2 regions of the Paenibacillus sp. LC231 genome follow, and region 2 is predicted to be linked to the other one. Evidence: a T-box and tRNA genes for the amino acid it is inferred to sense, from the RefSeq annotation. Region 2 holds a T-box; the other holds one or more tRNA genes.
What was found. The T-box of region 2 lies ahead of AK95_RS32640 (glutamine--tRNA ligase/YqeY domain fusion protein). A T-box ahead of a tRNA ligase gene usually reads a tRNA of that ligase, here a tRNA-Gln.

Region 1 (4,998 bases), on a different contig from region 2:
ATTTCCCAACTAGTAAGACCCCTTGAAGACGACGAGGTAGATAGGTTGGAGGTGGAAGTGCAGCAATGCATGGAGCTGACCAATACTAATCGGTCGAGGGCTTATCCAAAATCACCCCAAAAAGTGAAGCGAAGCTTTGAAGCAACGCCGAATACTTTCCGGGGACCCCGATACCACATCGGGTGAATGCTACGAATTCTAATGTGCTGCAAAGATCGTTTCGTATCTAGTTTTCAGGTGATCAATCACTTGAATTGAATATTGTTCCCTGATAGCTCAGTTGGTAGAGCACTCGACTGTTAATCGAGTTGTCACAGGTTCGAGTCCTGTTCGGGGAGCCATTTATGGAGAGGTGTCCGAGTTGGCCGAAGGAGCACGATTGGAAATCGTGTAGGCGCCAAAAGCGTCTCGAGGGTTCGAATCCCTCTCTCTCCGCCACTATTATTTTAAGCAAGGCCCGTTGGTCAAGGGGTTAAGACACCTCCCTTTCACGGAGGTAACAGGGGTTCGAATCCCCTACGGGTCACCACTTTCTTAATTGCATCAGGGGATGAGAATCCCGTCGGTTCGTCGGAGGATAACTTCGTAAGCATAGACTTCGCAGTCTCGAACGAAGTGAGAGTATCCCCTACGGGTCACCACTTTATTAAAAAAAACACTTGCTTCTTATATCAGATTTTGATATAATAAAAGTCGCTTTGTTACGGAGGCTTAGCTCAGCTGGGAGAGCATCTGCCTTACAAGCAGAGGGTCGGGGGTTCGATCCCCTCAGCCTCCACCATGATTTATCCCCAAAAAGTGAAGCACATGCTTCGTAGGTAATTTCGATTACTTTTCGGGGACCCCATACAAGCAACCCTTTTAATGACGCGGGGTGGAGCAGTTCGGTAGCTCGTCGGGCTCATAACCCGAAGGTCGTAGGTTCAAATCCTGCCCCCGCAACCAATTTATATCGCAATAGCGATAATGCCTCGTGGAACTGTGGTGTAGAGGCCTAACATGCCTGCCTGTCACGCAGGAGATCGCGGGTTCGAATCCCGTCAGTTCCGCCATTCTTTACAACTTTGGGATGAGATGAGTATCCGATATGGGTTCCGTCAAAGTTCGCGAAGAGCTTTAAGGCTCGGTAGCTCAGTCGGTAGAGCAGAGGACTGAAAATCCTCGTGTCGGCGGTTCGATTCCGTCCCGAGCCACCATGTACGTTTTATAACTTTATATGCCGGTGTAGCTCAATTGGTAGAGCAACTGACTTGTAATCAGTAGGTTGGGGGTTCAAGTCCTCTCGCCGGCACCATTCTGGAGGATTAGTGAAGTGGCTAAACACGGCAGACTGTAAATCTGCTCTCTTCGAGTTCGGTGGTTCGAATCCATCATCCTCCACCAGTTTTTAGGGGCATAGTTTAAAGGTAGAACAGCGGTCTCCAAAACCGTTAGTGTGGGTTCAATTCCTGCTGCCCCTGCCAATCGTATCACAGTGTTTCAATATGGCGGTCGTGGCGAAGTGGTTAACGCACCGGATTGTGGCTCCGGCACTCGGGGGTTCAATTCCCCTCGATCGCCCCATATTACAAAATCATATTGGGGATTAGCCAAGCGGTAAGGCAACGGACTTTGACTCCGTCATGCATAGGTTCGAATCCTATATCCCCAGCCATTGATTTTTATGTTTGCGGACGTGGCTCAGCGGTAGAGCATCGCCTTGCCAAGGCGAGGGTCGCGGGTTCGATTCCCGTCGTCCGCTCCATTTTTATTTCTGGCGCCATAGCCAAGTGGTAAGGCACAGCTCTGCAAAAGCTTTATCCCCAGTTCGAATCTGGGTGGCGCCTCCATTACAAACTTATGTGCCCTTAGCTCAGCTGGATAGAGCGTTTGACTACGAATCAAAAGGTCAGGAGTTCGAATCTCTTAGGGCACGCCATAATGTAAGCCGGTGTGGCGGAATTGGCAGACGCGCGCGACTCAAAATCGTGAGGGAAACCGTGGGGGTTCGAGTCCCTTCACCGGCATCATCTAAAAGGAATGTAGACGTTAAACGTCTGCATTCCTTTTTTCGTTGCATCTACATCGATTGCTTCTTCGTGATTTTAATATTAGACTCCATTCTTCTTGTTACCTCTCCAGTAATCGCGAGGGTTTTTCTATCACCTTCGGAGCTTCCTCGAGCTACACTCCTTAAATCTAAACTATCATTAGAAACCACGTTCTTTATAGGTAAAACAAAGATTATCCAGATGAACTCATCTACACAGGCTAACCCATCGAATCATCGATCCAGTGCAGGGTTGGACGTAGGTCTGTAGAAGGCCCCGCCTTAGGTCTAGGTCCAAAAACCGTCCCCAGGCCGTTTTAGCCAAACTCGAAATTACCTAGAATAGAGTCATAAGGTTGAACAAAAGAAACAACGATCAAACAACAGAAAGGCGGTGTATAAATGAGAAATTCAAAAGGAAATGGAATGAGTATCCTGTTGATTGGTGTAGGGATCTTGGTTCTCCTTGGAGTATTCGGTCCTCTGCTTGGGTGGTTGTTCAGTCTTCTAATTCCAATCCTGATGGTCGCTTTGGGATACTACGGGATCCGGAGAGGTAACACCTTGATGGGATGGGTTATTCTCGGTATCGGTGTGATCTGGTTGATGGGTAAACTGTCTTGGCTGATCGGTCCGATCTTTGGAATTATCTTGATCATCTACGGGTTGTCCCGATTGAAGAATGGTAGACCCCGTTATTGATAAAAACCACTACATTAAATAACATGCATGAACAACAGATCATGATAGATGAGGAGGGCTAAGCCAATATGAGTGTTTTCCGGCGGATAAGAGACATAACCGTAGCAACATTGAATGAAAAGCTCGAGCAGAGCCAGGATCCGGTTCGATTGATCGACCAGTTCCTACATTCAACCAGACAGGACATTGCTGAGGCTGAGAAGCTGCAGCAGCAATGCCAAGTACATTCCAGACAGCTGAAGCAGCAGGTGGATCAAGCCGAATCCATGCGATATAAACGCGAAGAGCAGGCACTGCTTGCACTGAAGGCCGGCGAAGAACATCTTGCCAAGCTGGCATTGCAGGAGAAACTGATCTATGAGGAAAAGATCGAGCAGTATCAAGGCCTGTTGTCCTCAAGCCTGGAGTCGCTAAAAGAAATCGAGGAGCAGCTCGGCGAGCTGCGGATGGAATATCAGACGGTATACAGCAAACGTCAATATTATGTTGCCCGAGTGGAAACCCTTCGTCTTCAGCAGAAAATGAATGAACGTACGGGCTCCTACGGCGGCGGTCATGACGTACCGAAGATGTTCAATCGCCTCGAAGACCGTATCAGCGATTGGGAACTGGAAGCCAGAAGTCTTCGCGATTTACGCCGCATGGGGCAGGAATACATGGAACAGGCTGGTGAATCGGTCTCCACTGTATTAGAAAAAGAACTTGCCCGCCTGAAGCAAAAGCTGAATAACAGCGGAAAGGAGTAACCATGACTAGATTGTACCGTTCCACCCGAGACAAAATGTTCACAGGGTTGATCGGCGGTATATCCGATCATTTCGGAGTCGAATCTACCCTACTTAGAATCATATTTGTAGTCAGTATCTTTTTTACAGGCGGTACAACGCTGTTGATCTATCTGATTGCATCCCTTGTAGTACCTAAGGAGCCGTATTATCACGATCCGTATGGTCCACAGGGCAGACATGGCGGCGGATACCGTTACAACGATCATCCGGGCCCTGGACCAGGCTACAACAGCTATAATGATTCTTATGGACGTCAAGGCTATCCTAATGAGCATAGTAGCTTTGGCCCCAAATATGACCGTCCCAATGGCACAAGAAACAACGCGTCAACGGATTCCGATCTGGATGCGATGATGAAGGATATTGAGAGAAAAGCAATGCAAAAAGAAATCGAAGAATTGAAGAAAAAACTTTCGAACTATGAGAAGGGAGATAAATAACATGGGAGTATTTAAAAGAATTAAGGATATGACGAAAGCATCGGTGAATGAACTGCTGGATAAAGTAGAGGATCCGATCGTAATGTTGAACCAGTACCTGCGCGACATGGAGGCAGAAATTCATGAAGCAGAGGTAACGGTTGCGAAGCAAATGGCTAATGAGCGTCGTATGAAGCAGCGCGTCGATGAGGCTGTGAAGATGGCGGCACAACGTGAAGCTCAAGCTGAATTGGCTCTGAAGAATGGTCAAGAAGAAGTGGCTCGCAAGCTGCTTGAAGAAAAAATCTATTTCGATCAAAAAGAAACCGAGTACGTGGAATTGCACCTGCAATCCGAGACGCAAGCAAAAGAGCTTGTAGCTCAGCTGCATGAAATGAAAGACGAGTTCTACAAAATGCGCAACAAGCGCAATGAGCTTGTTGCCCGCGCTCAAATGGCTAAAGCGAAGAAGCAAATGTCTCAAGTGAGCAGCCTGCACACGATCGAAAGCGGCAGTGCTTCGATGGGCTTCCATCGCATGGAGGAAAAAATCATGCAAATGGAAGCAGAAGCTGATGTGCTTCGCGCCCCATACCGTCCTAACAACGCAGTATACACAAGCCCCGTGGACGCTGAGAAGCAATTGAAGGTGGATGAGCAGCTGCAAGCTTTGAAAAACAAAATGGGGAATTCTTCGAAGTCCGAGTAATTCCTTAGCAAGTCAGCAAAATAAGATTAAACCGTATTCGAACACCATGTTCATATGATATGCTATACGAATGAGATTGTCGTATAGTACAGGCAAAGCCATACAGTGGGGAACGTCTCACTGATATGGCTTTTCCGAGCTTATATCTTGGTCATCAAGGAGGTGCGACATGGACAGAAACCGCTGGATAGCAGTTGGTTTAATCAGCTTGGGTTTTATTATGCTTTTCGGCCGATGGTTTGGTTTCTTCACCATTGTCGCCCTGTTACTCATGTTTGCAGGTGTCCTTCAGATCAGACATGGACATGTGAAGAAGGGATACATTCTGCTCGGAGTAGGTGCCGTACTGCT
Region 2 (4,998 bases):
ATCCTGTCGGAAACAGCACCGATGACGTCGCCCACCTTGAGTTCATCGGTCATGAGAATCGCAATGTCTCCGGCATCGATCTGATTCACCGGTATGGATTTGCCGTGGTGCAGAGCATGTAGGTGTTTTACCTTGAACATGGTGATGTTGCCATTCTGCGTTATCACCGTAATCTCATCTCGCGCCTGGATACTGCCGGCGAACAGCCGGAGGTATACGTTCCGTTCTCCGTTCGGAAATTTGATTACTTTGAACACCAGGCCGGATAACGATTCATGCTGAAGCTCCGAGGCGTTATTAACAGGGAAATATTCGCTAAGCGCATGAAGCAGCGGCTCGATGCCGATCCCTTTGGCTGCTGATCCTGCAAATAGAGGGTAAGCTTTACCTTGCCGGGTTTGCCTGCGTAATTCTCCCAGCAGCCGCTCGCGTGATATGGGAATATCCTGGACATAGTCGTTCAGCAGATCGTCATTGGACAGAGCCAACATTTCGACCCACCCGGCGTTATGGGGATCGGCCACGTCTACCCGAACGGTTGCGCTGCCCTCATGAGTTACAGAGCTCATCTCGCAAATATGTTCATCCAGCAGATTCCGTATCATGGTAAAGACATTATGGTAATTCGCGCCCATTCGATCGATCTTGTTCATGAATAGAAGGGTGGGAATCCGTTGTTCTTTCAGCGTTTGCATGAGCACCCGCGTCTGGGCCTGTACGCCCTCAACCGCGGAAATCACCAGAATGACGCCATCCAGCACACTCAGTGAATGCTCGACCTCCGAGATGAAATCGGCATGTCCCGGCGTATCGATCAGATTGATTTTTAGATCGCCCAGCATGAAGGATACTGCAGCGGATTTTATCGTGATGCCCCGTCTTCGCTCAATCTCCAGCGAATCCGTGATGGTATTGCCTTGGTCAACGGAGCCTGCTTGGTCAATAATGCCGGATCTGAACAGGATTTGCTCCGTTAGTGTGGTTTTACCGGCATCAACATGGGCCAAAACTCCAATATTCAATATGTTCTTCATATATCATAACCCTCATTCGTTTCATAGTTAGTTGTCCTTTCCGTTGGAAGTTATGGTTCAATTGCCGCATGTATATCGCCTCCGTGTGAAATAAAAGTTACTTCCAGTTTATCCATTGAGAGCTGATCGGAATATGTAATAAATACTTATAATCGTTCATTATCTTGCTCTAAATCTGGTAACGTGCAGCGTCTTATTTGAATTTACATATTTAATACCGTGAAAAATGGTCGGCATTGGATTAGGATAAAGGCATACACCATATATTGAAGGAGTCTTGCATTTGATAACACTTCATGCCATAGATAAGGACAATTGGGAGGATTGCATCCGTCTTAAACCAAGACCTGAACAGGAGAAGTGGATTGCCCCCAATCTATACTCGATAGCGGAAGCTCAATTCATGGAGGGCTTCAAAACGCGTGCGATCTACCATGATGAAGAGATGATCGGATTTGTGATGTATGGCCTGCACCCGCACGATGATAACTACTGGATCTACCGGTTTATGATCGACGGCAAGTTTCAGGGACTGCATTATGCCAAACCTGCGATTCGTCTGGTTCTCGAGGAGATTCGGAACTCGCCGGATACAACAGACGATGTTATGCTCTGTTATAAATCCGAGAATGTACATGCAAAAAGGCTATATTCCCAAATCGGGTTTAAAGAAGCCGGGATTGCCCCTTGGGGAGACGTGATGGCTAAATATCGTTTTATATGATTAGCGTAGGGAGGGAACGGCAATTCGAATATTAGCGATTAGCGACATTCATGGCTGCTACGATGAGTTCAATCAGTTACTGTATGATGTGCAGTACAATCCCGCTAAGGACAAGCTGATCTTGCTCGGGGATTATGTGGATCGCGGATTCAAAAGCAGGGAAGTCATTGAACAAGTGATGAAACTGCGGGATGAAGGTGCCATCACTCTTCGCGGAAATCATGACCAGATGATGCTGGATGCCATTTTGTTTGATACGGATGAAGCGAACTCGCGCTGGATTCGCAATGGAGCTCGGCATACGATTGAAAGCTACTGCGGCGCCGATTTTTTTGAGGGTGAAATGGATCGTGCCAGATATAACGAAGGAAAAGCCTATATTAAAAAACAGTTTGAGCATCATCTATCCTTTCTTGATACGCTGGCTCTCTTCTATGAAACAGACACTCACATCTTCGTGCATGCAGGGATCAATCCGGGTGTTGAAGACTGGAAGTTGCAGCCTCAGCATGATTTCATCTGGATACGGGAACCATTCTTCAATTATCCTACAGGCATCAACAAAACCGTGGTGTTCGGGCATACGCCAGCGGTCAACCTGCATGACTCGGAGCAGATTTGGTTCTGTGGAGAAGGGGACAAAATCGGTATCGATGGAGCGTGCGTGTACGGTAAACAGCTGAACTGTCTGGAAATCACGGAAGAGCAGGAATACCGAACCCATTCTGTTCGGTTCATACACCATGATGTGAACGCAAAGGCAGAGCAATGAATGAACGAACACCTACTTTTAATAGGAGGATCTATCCATGTTAATGATGAATGAAAAGATAAAAGCACGCGAAGTAGAGCTGACCGGCTTAAACGGCGAAGATCTGGGAGTCGTCTCCAGGGATGAGGCGCTTGCGCTGGCGAAAAGTCACAAAGCCGATTTGGTGTGTACCTCGCTATTCAGCAGTCCCCCGCCATGCAAACTCGTAAGCCGGGGGCAGGCGAAGCAGGAGGCCGTGAAAGAGAAGAAGGGTCAGCAAGCTTCAGCCGGTCCGATGAAAGTAAAGGAATTCCGCTTGTCCGTACATATCGAAGAGCATGATTATGACACCAAGCTGTCGCAAATGCATAAGCTGCTGGCAGCGGGCAAAGCCGTCCAGCCCGTTATTCGCATTCAAGGCAAGGAGGGCGAAGCCGCCCGCAAACTGCTGGAGCGACTCGTGCAAGATCTGGCTGAGGTAGGCAAGAAGGAGACGGGCATACAAGTCAGCGGCAAGCAGGCTACGGTGAAGCTGCTGCCCATCTAATCGAACGGGACAAATTTTTCATTGCATCGGAGTTTCATTGTAGTTGACGTTTTACGGTTTACTTTTTATTTTTTTGATGATACTATGGATCAAATTGTAAACGCCATGAAGAGAAGAGTAGATGAGCAGGAATCCCTACAGAGAGCTCCGGTAAGCTGAAAAGGAGTTGGAAGCCATTCATTGAACCAAGCCTCTGAGCGGCGCATCGGAACTTATGGATAAGGGATGGTGCGACAGGAGCTCCTGTTATAGAGCTAGGGTATAAGCGATCGCGTGATGGCCGTACCTGATAAGGCTGGTATCGTGAGATATCGGCGAATAGGGGTGGCACCGCGAAACCAATCTCGTCCCCAAGACTTATGTCTTGGAGACGGGATTTTTTTGGTTTTGACGGAAATAAGACAGATCAAACAACTTAAGGGAGGAGTCAGGTATGAGCGACGACAAGAACAAAGGAGAAGAAACGGTGGATTTCTTGACCAAGATGATCAAGGAGGATGTAGAGAACAGCGTGTATAACAGGCCGGTGGCTACGCGATTTCCGCCGGAGCCTAACGGCTATCTGCACATCGGCAGCGCCTATGCGATTTACATCAATCATTCCATCGCCAGCCGGTTTCATGGAACATTCAATCTTCGGTTCGACGATACGAACCCACTGAAGGAAGATATCAAATATGTGCACGCGATTCAGGAGGATATCGAGTGGCTTGGACTTAAGCCGAACGTTTATTTCGGTTCGGATTATGCGGATCAAATCGCTGAAGCGGCCAGGAAACTCATTGCCAAAGGGAAGGCTTATGTCTGCGATCTCACACCCGAACAAATGACGGAATACCGTGGAACACTGACCGAAGCCGGCATCAACAGCCCGTTTCGGGAGCGCAGCATTGAGGAGAATATGGCGTTATTTGAGCAAATGATCGCAGGAGCATTCCATACGTCGGAAAAAGTACTTCGAGCCAAAATCGATATGTCGTCCCCCAACATGAATCTGAGAGATCCCGTCCTGTATCGTATCATTCATGCAGAGCATTACCGGACAGGAACAACGTGGTGTGTATATCCGATGTATGATTTCGCCCACCCGATCCAGGACTGGATCGAAGGAATTACCCATTCGCTATGCTCAGCCGAATTTAAAGATCATCGACCGTTATACGAGTGGGTACTTACGGAGTTGGAGGTGACGGAGCCTCCGAAGCAGCGGGAATTCGGAAGATTGAATATCTCGGGATACGTAACGAGCAAGCGATACCTGAGGGAATTGGTGGAGGGAGGTTTTGTCGACGGATGGGATGACCCCAGACTGCCAACGTTGAAAGGATTACGGCGGCGAGGCGTGTCACCTGAGGGCATCCGGCGTTTTCTGGGAGAACTCGGGGCGTCTCGCGGCAACAGCCTGGTGGACTTGGGCATGCTCGACCATTATATCCGTCAAGACTTGAAGGAACGGTGTTATAACACGATGGCCGTCATGAAGCCGCTGAAAGTGATCATCACGAATTTTTCAGAAGATTGCACCGAGATGCTTGCCATACCGAATCATGAAAATGATGAAACGTTGGGTGAGCGGGAGGTTCCTTTTTCACGGGAGTTGTACATCGAGCAAGAGGACTTTATGGAGGAGCCCGTTCCTGGATTTCACCGGTTATCTCCTGGCAAGGAAGTGCGCCTGAAAGGAGCCTACTTCATCAAATGCGAACATGTCGTGAAAGATCCAGCCACGGGGGACATCATGGAGATCCACTGCACGTATGATCCATTAACGAAGAGCGGGAGCGGATTTAATGAGCGGAAGGTGAAAGCAACGCTGCATTGGGTGTCTGCGAAGCACGGGATCCCGGCGGAACTTCATTTGTATGATAAGCTGCTGAAGGACTCGGCCGAGTTATCTGAATCGGACAACATATGGGAGGAGCTCATGAATCCCGATTCATTG

Region 1: it encodes a tRNA-Gln, which carries the amino acid that the T-box ahead of AK95_RS32640 (glutamine--tRNA ligase/YqeY domain fusion protein) is inferred to sense. The anticodon was not compared.

Annotation. Positions count from the first base shown of each region.
Region 1 covers NZ_JFOM01000044.1:16-5,013, forward strand. Annotated here, with positions in the region: partial or broken rRNA gene AK95_RS23485 (23S ribosomal RNA) at 1-109, shown strand, start outside; tRNA gene AK95_RS23490 (tRNA-Asn) at 266-341, shown strand; tRNA gene AK95_RS23495 (tRNA-Ser) at 347-438, shown strand; tRNA gene AK95_RS23500 (tRNA-Glu) at 455-529, shown strand; tRNA gene AK95_RS23505 (tRNA-Val) at 706-781, shown strand; tRNA gene AK95_RS23510 (tRNA-Met) at 869-945, shown strand; tRNA gene AK95_RS23515 (tRNA-Asp) at 976-1,052, shown strand; tRNA gene AK95_RS23520 (tRNA-Phe) at 1,121-1,196, shown strand; tRNA gene AK95_RS23525 (tRNA-Thr) at 1,219-1,294, shown strand; tRNA gene AK95_RS23530 (tRNA-Tyr) at 1,299-1,383, shown strand; tRNA gene AK95_RS23535 (tRNA-Trp) at 1,390-1,463, shown strand; tRNA gene AK95_RS23540 (tRNA-His) at 1,488-1,563, shown strand; tRNA gene AK95_RS23545 (tRNA-Gln) at 1,580-1,654, shown strand; tRNA gene AK95_RS23550 (tRNA-Gly) at 1,670-1,744, shown strand; tRNA gene AK95_RS23555 (tRNA-Cys) at 1,756-1,829, shown strand; tRNA gene AK95_RS23560 (tRNA-Arg) at 1,842-1,918, shown strand; tRNA gene AK95_RS23565 (tRNA-Leu) at 1,927-2,006, shown strand; gene AK95_RS23570 (LiaF transmembrane domain-containing protein) at 2,432-2,731, shown strand; gene AK95_RS23575 (PspA/IM30 family protein) at 2,800-3,477, shown strand; gene AK95_RS23580 (PspC domain-containing protein) at 3,480-3,959, shown strand; gene AK95_RS23585 (PspA/IM30 family protein) at 3,961-4,647, shown strand; gene liaF (cell wall-active antibiotics response protein LiaF) at 4,817-4,998, shown strand, end outside.
Region 2 covers NZ_JFOM01000058.1:172,262-177,259, reverse strand. Annotated here, with positions in the region: gene AK95_RS32660 (elongation factor G) at 1-1,034, opposite strand, end outside; gene AK95_RS32655 (GNAT family N-acetyltransferase) at 1,318-1,758, shown strand; gene AK95_RS32650 (metallophosphoesterase family protein) at 1,781-2,530, shown strand; gene infC (translation initiation factor IF-3) at 2,568-3,056, shown strand; T-box leader at 3,153-3,411, shown strand; gene AK95_RS32640 (glutamine--tRNA ligase/YqeY domain fusion protein) at 3,490-4,998, shown strand, end outside.